DNA from 2 places in the Acidovorax sp. 69 genome. Region 2 is predicted to be linked to the other one. Evidence: predicted binding sites of a transcription regulator. Region 2 holds the regulator's gene; the other holds the start of a gene.
The links. Region 2 encodes FliA, which starts transcription of late flagellar genes. Its sites were predicted from a motif close to CTAAAGTTTNNNNNNNNNNNGCCGNTA; they were not measured.

Region 1: CLU85_RS06970 (flagellin) is a predicted target of FliA. The motif match lies at 2,242-2,268, and genes of this name have one in related genera.

The regions. Positions count from the first base shown of each region.
Region 1 is NZ_PGEP01000001.1:1,498,213-1,503,727, forward strand. It holds partial or broken gene CLU85_RS06955 (DMT family transporter) at 1-129, opposite strand, end outside; gene CLU85_RS06960 (quinone oxidoreductase) at 279-1,262, shown strand; gene CLU85_RS06965 (DUF4743 domain-containing protein) at 1,259-2,092, shown strand; gene CLU85_RS06970 (flagellin) at 2,344-3,834, shown strand; gene CLU85_RS06975 (Na/Pi cotransporter family protein) at 3,917-5,515, opposite strand, start outside.
Region 2 is NZ_PGEP01000001.1:752,471-757,985, reverse strand. It holds gene flhF (flagellar biosynthesis protein FlhF) at 1-1,307, shown strand, start outside; gene CLU85_RS03525 (hypothetical protein) at 1,300-2,097, shown strand; gene CLU85_RS03520 (RNA polymerase sigma factor FliA) at 2,261-2,977, shown strand; gene CLU85_RS03515 (hypothetical protein) at 3,042-3,416, opposite strand; gene flgM (flagellar biosynthesis anti-sigma factor FlgM) at 3,459-3,779, opposite strand; gene flgA (flagellar basal body P-ring formation chaperone FlgA) at 3,873-4,661, opposite strand; gene flgB (flagellar basal body rod protein FlgB) at 4,875-5,327, shown strand; gene flgC (flagellar basal body rod protein FlgC) at 5,357-5,515, shown strand, end outside.

The DNA of each region.
Region 1 (5,515 bases), 750 kb from region 2:
GCGGATGAAGTTGAGCGTGATCGGGGGAATCAGGTCATGTACCAGCCGCCCCACGACGGCATTGCCAGCCCACAGCAGGGGCGGTATCACCAGCAGCACGGCTGTGCCGGGTGTGATTTTTTGAGTCATGGGGCAGGACTGTAACGGCGCGCGCCCTGTCACGCTGCCGGTGGCCATAAGGCCCTTGGGTGCCATCGGCCGGCGGGCGGCACGTTCGCACGATTCGTGGCAGGATGGCCGCCGTTGTTGCATCCCCCATTTTCAGGAGAGCTTTTGCCATGAGCCTTGCCGTCCAGATCCGCCAGCACGGTGGTCCCGAAGAACTTCATATCGTTGACGTGACCGTGGGCGAGCCTGGCCCCGGTGAAGTCCGCATCCGCCACCACGCCATTGGCCTGAACTTCATCGACGTGTACCACCGCACCGGCCTGTACCCGCTCACCATGCCCGCCACCATCGGCATGGAAGGCGCGGGCGTGATCGAAGCCGTGGGCGAGGGCGTCGCGCACCTGAAGGTGGGCGACCGCGCCGCCTATGCCAGCAATCCGCCTGGCGCTTACTGCGAAGTGCGCGTGATGCCCGCCAAATGTGTGTGCAAACTGCCCGACGCCATCAGCTTCGAGACCGGCGCGGCCATGATGCTCAAGGGCCTGACGGCGCAGTACCTGCTCAAGAAGACCTTGCCCGTGGAAGGCCTGCAGCCTGGCGACCATGTGCTGTTCCACGCTGCTGCCGGTGGTGTGGGCCTGATTGCCAGCCAGTGGGCCAAGGCCTTGGGCCTGCAACTCATTGGTACGGCCGGGAGCGATGCCAAATGCCAACTGGCCCTGGCCAACGGTGCAGCGCATGCCATCAACTACAACACCGAAGATTTTGCGGCCCGGGTGAAGGAGATCACCGGTGGCAAGGGCGTGAAGGTGGTGTACGACTCGGTGGGCAAGGACACCTGGGACAAGTCGCTCGAATGCCTGCGCCCCTTTGGCCTGATGGCCAGTTTCGGCAATGCATCAGGCCCGGTGGCGCCGTTTGCGCCGGGCTCGCTGGGCGCCAAGGGTTCGCTGTACGTCACGCGCCAGACGCTGTTCACCCACATCGCGACGCGCGAGGCCACGCAGGCCATGGCCGATGAACTTTTTGCCGTGGTGGCCAGTGGGCAGGTGAAGATCCACATCGACCAGCGCTACCCGCTGGCTGATGTGCAGCAGGCGCACCGCGATCTGGAAGCGCGCAAAACCACCGGCTGCACCATCCTCACGCTGTGAACGCGGCTGTTCAGACACCCACGTTCGACCAGTGGCTGGCGGGGGCGCGCCAGGCGTCGCAGCAGCCCCCGGTCCAGCCACGCCAACCCCTGGTGGTGGCCGGGCAGGTGGTGGGCTCGGTGGCGTCAGGGTTTTTAAACCAAATCCGCCTTGAGCGCTTTATTCATAAGCGCTACCAGCTATCAGAAACAGAGCATTCTCCGGGCCGTGCATGGCATTTGCAGGCATCGTCCGCTGACACCACGGATGCCCTCAACACCCTGGCGGCCGCGCTGCGCGATGCGGGCCTGTGCGGCCCGTGGCGCGACGAGCAGCTGGCGGTGACCAACCCGGCGGGCGAGGTGGTCGGCACCGTGGAACGCGGGGCGGTGCGTGTGCTGGGCGTGGCCACCCGGGCCGTGCACCTGGTGGGCCTGGCGCCCGACGGCCGCATGTGGGTGCAAAAACGCGCGATGACCAAGCCCAACAACCCTGGGCTGTGGGACACGCTGATGGGTGGCATGGTCTCGGCCGCCGACTCACTGCCGCAGGCGCTGGCCCGCGAAACCTGGGAAGAGGCCGGTTTGCGGGTCGAGGCATTGGCCGACGTGGCCCACGGTGGTCAGGTGCTGTTCAGCCGCCCCAGCCGCGAGGGCGGTGGCGCGGGCTTCATGGTCGAGCGCATCGACTGGTTCTGCGCCCAGTTGCCTCAGGGCATGGAGCCCGACAACCAGGATGGCGAGGTCGAGCGTTTTGACCTGCTGCCTCTGGAGGTGGTGCGCGAGCGGGTGGCCCAGGGGGCGTTCACGCTGGAAGCTGGGCTGGTGATTGCGGGGTTTCTGGGGGTGTAGGCGCCGAGGGGTTCTCGGCAGGACCACGGCAAATTTTGCTTTTGATGGTCAATGGATTTCTTTCATGAAATTTGGATGACTATCAATCCTTGACTGCATGGCTGTGGTGATCCCTTGCACGGGTATATGCGCAGTGTCAGGAGATGTTCCTCAAGTTCGTTCCGCACCCGCCGAAAAACTCTTGAGCGCATTCCGCAGTGGCCCGCTCTACAGGCAGAAAAACGCCACCAGATACAGCGCGAGTAACCCGCATGGCATCCACCATCAACAGCAATGTTGCGTCCTTGACGGCGCAGCGTCACCTGGGCGCCAGCCAGGCCTCGCTCAACACATCCATCCAGCGCCTGTCCTCGGGCCTGCGCATCAACAGTGCCAAGGACGATGCGGCCGGCCTGGCGATTTCCGAGCGATTTACCAGCCAGATCAAGGGCCTGAACCAGGCGGTGCGCAACGCCAACGACGGCATCTCGCTGGCCCAGACGGCAGAAGGCGCGCTCAAGGCTTCGGGCGACATCCTGCAACGGGTGCGGGAACTGGCCGTGCAGTCAGCCAACGCCACGAACAGCGCGGGTGATCGGCAAGCCCTGAACCAAGAGGTCGGCCAATTGGTGGAGGAGTTGGGCCGCATTGCCCAGACCACCGAGTTCAATGGCCAGAAGTTGTTGGACGGTACCTTCGGTACGCAACAGTTTCAGGTGGGCGCCAATGCAGGGCAGACCATCGTGGCTGCGGGAGCCAACTTGCGAACCACCCAGTATGGCAACAACCGAGTGACGACGACCGGCCCCGGACTGCAGTATTCGCCCAACCATCCTTTTACGTTCAATGGGACCTTGGCCGGTGATACGGTGGCGATCAAGGGCAGTTTCGGTAGCGCCAATATCACCTACGCGGTCAATGCCTCGACCAAAGAGATCGCCGAATCCATCAATCAGGTGGCGGCGCAGACAGGCGTGCGTGCCACTGCGAAAACGGAAGTGGGTGTCACTTTCTCTGCGGTGGGTGATTACACGCTGGAGCTGCGCTCGGATGCCACCTCTGTGGAAACCGTGAGCTTTGGTGTCTCAGCCACGCAGGGGGCCAATGGGCTTTCATCGGCCACCGCAGCCATCAATGAGCGCACCAGTAAAACGGGCATCACGGCTACCTTGAACAGCGCCAGCAACGGCATCATGCTGACCAATGCGACCGGCAACAACATCATGATTGGTGAGGCCGTCACCAATGCGGGCGATGTGACGATGCAAAAGTTCGCTCGCGATGGCGACCAGGAACTCGTTGCGGTGGGGGCTCCTGTGACCATGCTGACGCCCAATGCTGCCAACTACAACTATGTGTCCAGCGGCTATCTGGTCCTGGATTCCGAAAAGTCTTTTGGTGTTGACGCCAACGGCGGTACCGCGATGGTGGACGCGAGCGCCACACTGCGCAAGGTTTCGGATCTGGATGTGTCGTCGGTACTGAAGGCCACGGACGCATTGCAGACAGCGGATTCGGCCCTGGCGTTCATCAACGGTGAGCGTGCCAAGTTGGGTGCCCTGCAGTCCCGGTTTGAGACTTCGATTGCCAACTTGCAGGTGACGTCCGAGAACCTGTCGGCCTCACGCAGCCGCATTCTGGATGCCGACTTTGCGGCCGAAACGGCCAACCTCTCCCGCTCGCAGATCCTTCAACAGGCGGGCACGGCCATGGTGGCCCAAGCCAACCAGCTGCCTCAGGGCGTGCTGGCGTTGCTGCGCTAACGCGGCAGTCGCGCCTCCAACGCGCTTGCATGGGTCCACACCCGCCCGCAACAAATGCGCGGCTTCTTGATGCTGCCGGTTCTCAAGCCTGGTCCACCATCGTCTTGAGCCGGCTGGGCGCCAGCGCCCCGGCAGACTCAAGAATCGGGTAGGCCACCGAGCACAGCAGCGAGTTGATGCGCTTGAGTTCGCTGATCAGGTCAATGTGCAGCGAGCTGGTCTCGATGCTCTGCACCGTGTTGTCCGACAGGCGCGCCAGGTGGGTGGCCGAGTACGCATGCTCCAGGTCGCGAAAGCGCGCCTTTTCTTCCAGCAGCTTTTGTGCATCGCGCACGCTGCCGTTGAGGAACACGCTCATCGCCAGCCGCAGGTTGTCGATCAGCCGGGCGTGCAGCTCGTTGATCTCTTCCATGCCGGCTTCGGAGAACTGGCGGCCCTTCTTGATCTTCTTGTCCTCGATGTCGATGAGCACACGCTCGATGATGTCGCCGATCTGCTCCATGTTGATCGTGAAGCTGATGATGTCGGCCCAGCGGCGGCCCTCGCGTTCGTCCAGGGCCTCGCGCGAGATTTTGGTCATGTAGTACTTGATGGCCGAATACAGGCCATCCACCTCGTCATCGAGCTTGCGCAGGTCTTCGGCGAGCTTGATGTCGTCAGTGCGAATCACCTTGTGCAGGCCCAAAAGCATGGACTCGACCACGTCGGCCTGGTGCAGTGCCTCGCGGGCGGCGCAGGAGATGGCGAGGGATGGTGTGGCCAGCGCGGAGGGGTCAAGGTGCTGGGGGCGGGTGCCTGCGGCCGCCTGTGTTTTTTCCACAGGCAGCAGGCGCTGCACAGTGCGGGCCACGGTCCCCGTGAGGCCGATGCAGACGATGCCCACCACCACGTTGAAGGCCAGGTGAAAGAGCACCACCAGTGCGGCGGTTTCGGGCACATAGGGGCGCACATGCTGCAGCCACAGGCCCGTGAGCGGCGTCATGATGACCACGCCGATGATCTTGAAGAACAGGTTGCCCAGCGGCACCTGGCGCGTCTGTACGTTGGCCTTCATGGTGGTCAGCACGGCCAGTACGCCGCTGCCCAGGTTGGCGCCCAGCACCAGGCCCAGCGCGACGTCGGCCGGGATGCCCCCCGAGCCTGCCAGTGCAGCGGTCAGCAGCACGGTGGCGAGGCTCGAATACGCCACGATGGCCAAAATGGCCCCGGTGAAAATCTCCAGCAGCAAATCGCTGGTCAGTGCGCCCAGCAGCGTGCGCACGGTGGGCGACTGGGTGAGGACCGTCGTCGACTCGGTGATGAGGCGCAGGGCTAGCAGCATCAACCCCAGGCCGATCAGCACCCGGCCCACGCGGCCCACGGCCGTGTCCTTGCGCGAAATGAACAGCACGACCCCCACAAAGATGAACAGTGGCGACAGCCACGACAAGTCCATCGAAAACACCACAGCCATCACGCTGGTGCCCACGTCGGCACCCAGCATGACCGCCAGCGCAGCAGGCAAACCCACCAGACCCTGGCCCACAAAGGACGAAACGATGAGCGCCGTGGCGGTGCTCGACTGAACCACCGCCGTGACCCCGATGCCGGACAGAACCGCAGTGAACCGGCTGCTGACGCTGTGCGCAATCAGCTGTCGCAGGTTGGCGCCAAACACGCGCAGGATGCCGGTACGCACCAG
Region 2 (5,515 bases):
TGCTGGCCCCCAGCACTGCGCGCAACCAACCTGCACGCGCCAGCCAGCCAGCCCCAAAATCAGGTCTCGACCGCAACCCGGTCGAAGAGGACACCGAACAGCTGGCCATGAGTACGCTGTCGTTTCAGGACTATGTGCGTGAGCGCATGCTGCGCCGTCGTCACGAGGCCCTCAATGGCCCTTCAGATCCACCCACTCTGTCGGAGCGCAGCCGTGACCAGGAGCCTGAACGTGAGCGTATGCCCGCGCCGGTGGTGGCTCGGCACAACCCGCTGCGTACCATCCCGATGGATATTCCGCCGGAAGCCCCGCGCCGCCGGCCGGAACCAGCAAGCGCCCAACTGATCCAGTCCAACAACCAGCAAAGCGTGATGAACGAATTGCACGCTATGAAGGACTTGATCGAAGACCGCTTCAACACGCTGGCTTGGCTGGGACAGGCACGTCAGAACCCGATCCAGTCCAACCTCATGCTCAAGATGATCCGCGCTGGATACTCACCGTCACTGGCTCGCGCCGTACTCGAACGCATGCCAGAAGACCTGTCGGCCGGCGAATCGGTGCGCTGGCTGATGGAGGTGCTGGAGCGCAACCTCAAAACCGACCTGGCAGAACCTCCGCTCTATGAACAGGGTGGCATCTTCGCGATGGTGGGCTCCACTGGCGTGGGCAAGACCACCACCACTGCCAAACTCGCGGCCATGTGCGCCCGGATTCATGGCCCGGGCAGTGTCGGCCTGATCACGCTGGACACTTACCGTGTCGGTGCGCATGAGCAACTGCGCACCTACGGCCGTATGCTGGGCATCGTGGCCCATCTGGCGCATGACCGTGCAGCCTTGCAGGATTTGCTGGGGCTGCTCAGTGGCAAGAAGATGGTACTGATCGACACCACGGGCGTAGCACCTCGGGACCCACGCAAGCGTGACATGCTGGATGTGCTGGATCTGCCCAACGTCAATCGCCTGCTGGTTCTGAATGCCGGCTGCCATGGCGACACGCTGGACGATGTGCTGACATCCTTCAAGACCAATGGCTCACAACAAGCCATTCTTTCCAAGGTAGATGAGGCCGTCAAACTAGGCCCTGCCATTGATGCCTTGATTCGCCACCAGATGGTGCTGCGTGGCGTGACCAATGGACAGCGTGTTCCTGAAGACTGGGAACGCGCCGATGCGCACAAACTCATCAGCACCTCCATGCGCGCTCCGGCAAAGTCGGCGTTTGATCCGAAGGCGGCCGACCTGAACTTCTTCTTCTCACACTCTCCGGACACCATCAACGAAGGGGGGCTGGTCGATGCTTGATCTTGGCTTTCACCAAGCCGCCGGTCTGCACAGTTTCACCCCCCAGTCCGAGTTGCGAGTGCTCGCGGTTGCAAGCCAGGGCAATTCCGCCAACGGGCTGGAAACACTCTGGCAGATTTGCGCGAGCCTGCAACGGTTGGGCTATCCAGTCGTCGTACTCGATGGCACGGCACACGAGTCCGATGAGAGCCCTGGGTTGCTTCACCTGCTGCAACACGCTTCCTGGAACGAGGGCGCCAGCCTGAACATGGGCGCCACGGCGTCTTCGCTCGCGGTGATTCCCGCCGCCAAGGGACTGAACCACCTGAGCCGAAAAGCCTGGGACGCTCTACAGTCACCGATGGAAAGCCTGTTGCCCTACTTCAGAACTTATGGCCTCATGGTGCTGCACGCACCCGCGTCGACTTTGGGTCCCCTGCTCACACACACTGCCACGGTACCGCTGGTGGTCATGGGCAGTGGCGCTGCAGGCGTGATGGCCAGCTATAGGAGTCTCAAACAGATTGCCCTGCACACAGGCATGCCCTGCATGGTGGCTGCGTTGCTGCGGGGCAGCACAGCGTCAGAGCGTCGCAAAGCCCAGTCTCAGTTGACAACGTTACAAGCGTGCGCCGAACGCCATTTGGGCGGCCCCATCCGCACCACGACCATCGCGACACAGAGCCCCCAGGACCTACAACGCCTGGCCTTGCAACTGCTGGAAAATGCGGGCACCATGGGTGGATCGCTGACTGCGCTGCCGTCCAGCAACATGACAGGCACCCTCACGCATTTTGTCCGGAGCCACTGACTAGAGCGTGTTATGCATTTTTACGTATCCACGTTGACCCGAAACACAGCAGACCTCGCGGCAAGTCACGTGCCCGAAGGCTTGGGACGACATCGGGCGATAGCGCCCCAATGCGGCTCCGAAAGATCGCAAACACGTTCTACCAGTGCATAACACTCTTTCTATGTACACCGCCAAAGGCCAGCTTGATCGCGATGCCATGATCCGCCAGCATGTACCGCTGGTTCGGAGGATTGCGCACCACATGATCGCCAAGCTGCCACCCAATGTTGAACTGGATGATTTGATCCAGGTCGGCATGATCGGCTTGGCAGAAGCGCTTTCGCGCTACGAAGTCACTCAAGGCGTGCAGTTTGAGACCTTTGCCACCCAACGCATCCGTGGCGCCATGCTTGATGAGCTGCGGGAGGGCGACTGGATGTCCCGCAGTTCGCGCAAGAGCCAGAAAGACATTGAGCACGCGGTGCAGAGGCTGGAGCAGAAGCTGGGCCGTAGTCCGCTGGAATCAGAAATTGCCGGAGAGATGGGCATGGAGCTGGCGGAATACCAGAGCCTGCTCGGCAAAGTCCGCGGCACCCAACTGGTGTACCTGGAGGACATGACACACGGCAACGACGATGACGACGGCTTTCTGGACCGCCATGTCGCCGACAGCGATGCAGACCCGGTCGAACTGCTGCGTGACCATCGGCTCAAAGCATCGCTGGTCAATGCCATCAAGAGCCTGCCAGAACGCGAGCAGCACATCATGGGCATGTACTATGAGCATGACATGAATCTCAAGGAGATCGCCGCTGTGCTGGGCGTGACTGAATCGCGGGTCTGTCAACTACACAGCCAGTCGATTGCGCGGCTACGCGCCAAGATGCGCGCCCACTAAACCCCCTTTGATCCCGAAGACTTCCGGCCGAAACAAGCACTCCGGCTGAGAAGTTGAGCGTATTTCAGCCCGCCGAACGATAGATACGAGCCACACCGGGCTTGCTCGCGTGCGTGTTCAGACCATCGCCATAGGTGGATGCCGCATTGGACGGAGGCAACAAGCCGGCGGTCTGGCGATCGGTGATGGCAGAAAGACGTGCCAGGCTTTCGCGATGCACCACCAGCATGCCGCCGATGGCATCCATGCGTTTTTGCACCGACGCCGATATGGGAATACCACGAGCAGCAGACTGCTCTAAAACACGAGCAAACTGGGCCGCTGCGTCACGCAAAGCAGTGCTGTGTTGTTCCAGGGACTGGGGGTCCGCCGCTAGAAGGGCGGTGGAGACTTTATCGATCAGCTGCTCAACAGCCGAGAGGGATTCTTCCAGAGACATGGCGCATTGTGCGGTGGATCGCGCCCGTCTGCAAAGGAGGGCTCAACCCCGGGAGCGCGACAGGATTTCCTGGGCGTCGGACAACAACTTGTCCGCAATGGCTTCGGCATCCACCGAAAACTCACCCTTGTCAATGGCCGCACGCACCGCTTTGACTTTGCCCGCATCAAAATCACCCGTGGTACGCGACGTCTGGTCCAAAGCCCTTGCCGCCATCGACACCGTCACAGGCACACCGGCGGTTGACACAGCCAGTGCGTCTTTGGTGGCCCCTTCAGCAGCGCTTGCAGGGCTCTTGGCTTGCTTGGCAAGCCCTGTCTGCGCCAAGGCGCCCGGGAGTTCCGGTTTTTGACCAATCTTCATCGCTCTCTCCACCACCCCGTTTGATGTGGGGCACAGTAGCAATGTTTTCGACCCATTTCGCCGGGACTTTAGCCATATATCACGGCAGCGGTATTAAAGAGTGACGTCCACTGTCCCGCCGTCACTCACAATGCCACTAACAATTCGCCCATTATCCATGCGCACGCGAACAGTCTGCCCCACTGCACCGGCAGACAACGCCTGCCCCGCCGACGTGACGGCGTAACCCGGGCCCTGGGCCACCACCTTCACCTGCGCGCCGGCACGGAACAGCAAAGGCGCCTTGACCATCGCCTGGCGCAACGCCTGGCCCGCCACCAGTTGCCGTGCGGCGATCTGCCCCACCCACAGATCCGGGTTCGCCATGACGGGAGCGGACTCAGCCGCCCAATCGACCTCAGCTTCGATAGCGTCGTTGGGAGCCAGTATGGCTCCTGGAGCCACATTGCTGGTCAGGACCCAGGCCGGTCCAAACGCCTTGATGGTAACGGGCAGGAACACATTCCAAGCAGTGGCCCCGTCCACGCAGCGCAAGCCCAGGCGAGTGCGCCCCCACAAGCGGGAGCCCGCGGGCAAATATGGCTCCACGCGGGAACAGGGCGCAAGGCGCAAACGGGAATCCAGTGAGCCAACACTCACTTCCATACGCAGCGGTGATCCTGCAGCCTGGTTGCGCACCAACGCGTCATCCAGCCATCGCTGCGTCAGCGGCCCCAGATCGAGCACAGGATCGGTGGCCGTCTGCGCCTGCGCCGCGCCACCCCCCAGAACCACCGCCAAACCCAGACCGGCAAGACACAGGGCACGCAACACCCCGCCCGCGCGAATCCACACAGGCGAGAAAAATGAGTCCACAGAGCTAGGAATGGGGTTTGCTGGCATAGGGCCTCCTGGGCTTTTGGCGGCCTCCCCACTGGGGGCAAAGGCCATTTCACCCCAAGAACTATAGGCAGATGGGCAACTCCCAAAACCCGGAACTGCACATCCATTTCCACGCTCTTCGCGCTTTAGAAAAAAGGCACGGTTTCCATAATCGAGCCACGCCAAAAAGGACCTTCGGGCTGGCGCCTTTGCAACCGACGGTGTGAGGCAAACATGCTTGACAAGATGACCAACCAGCTGAATTTTCATGGCAACGCGCTCACGCTGCGTGCGGAACGTCAGCGCGCCATCGCCAGCAACATTGCCAATGCAGACACGCCTGGTTATGTCGCACGGGACTTCAAATTTGGCGACGCACTGCGCGAAGCCACGGGCACGGGTTCGGGATTTACCAGCCGCTCCACGGGTGGCTCGGTCGGCACCGCAGGCACAACCCTCACAGATCCTCGCCACATGTCATTGCCGAACGTTCAGACGAGCGCCAGCATCGACAAACAAGGCGCCTTGGGCTATGCCGTACAGACCCAGCCCAGCCTGGACAACAACACCGTGGATCTTGACCGCGAGCGCGCCAATTTCGTGGACAACGCGGTCCGTTATGAAGCCACGCTGCGCTTCATCAACGGCAACGCCAAAACCATGCTCAGCGCCATTCAAGGCCAATAAGCATTGCAGCGCAGAAAGCGAGTTACGCCATGTCCATGTTCTCCATCTTCAACGTGTCGGGCAGCGCCATCAGCGCGCAGTCGCAGCGCCTCAATGTGGTCGCCAGCAACCTGGCCAACGTCGATGCCGTCGCGGGACCGGATGGCAAGGCGTACAAGGCGCGTCAGGTCGTCTTTCAGACCGCTCCC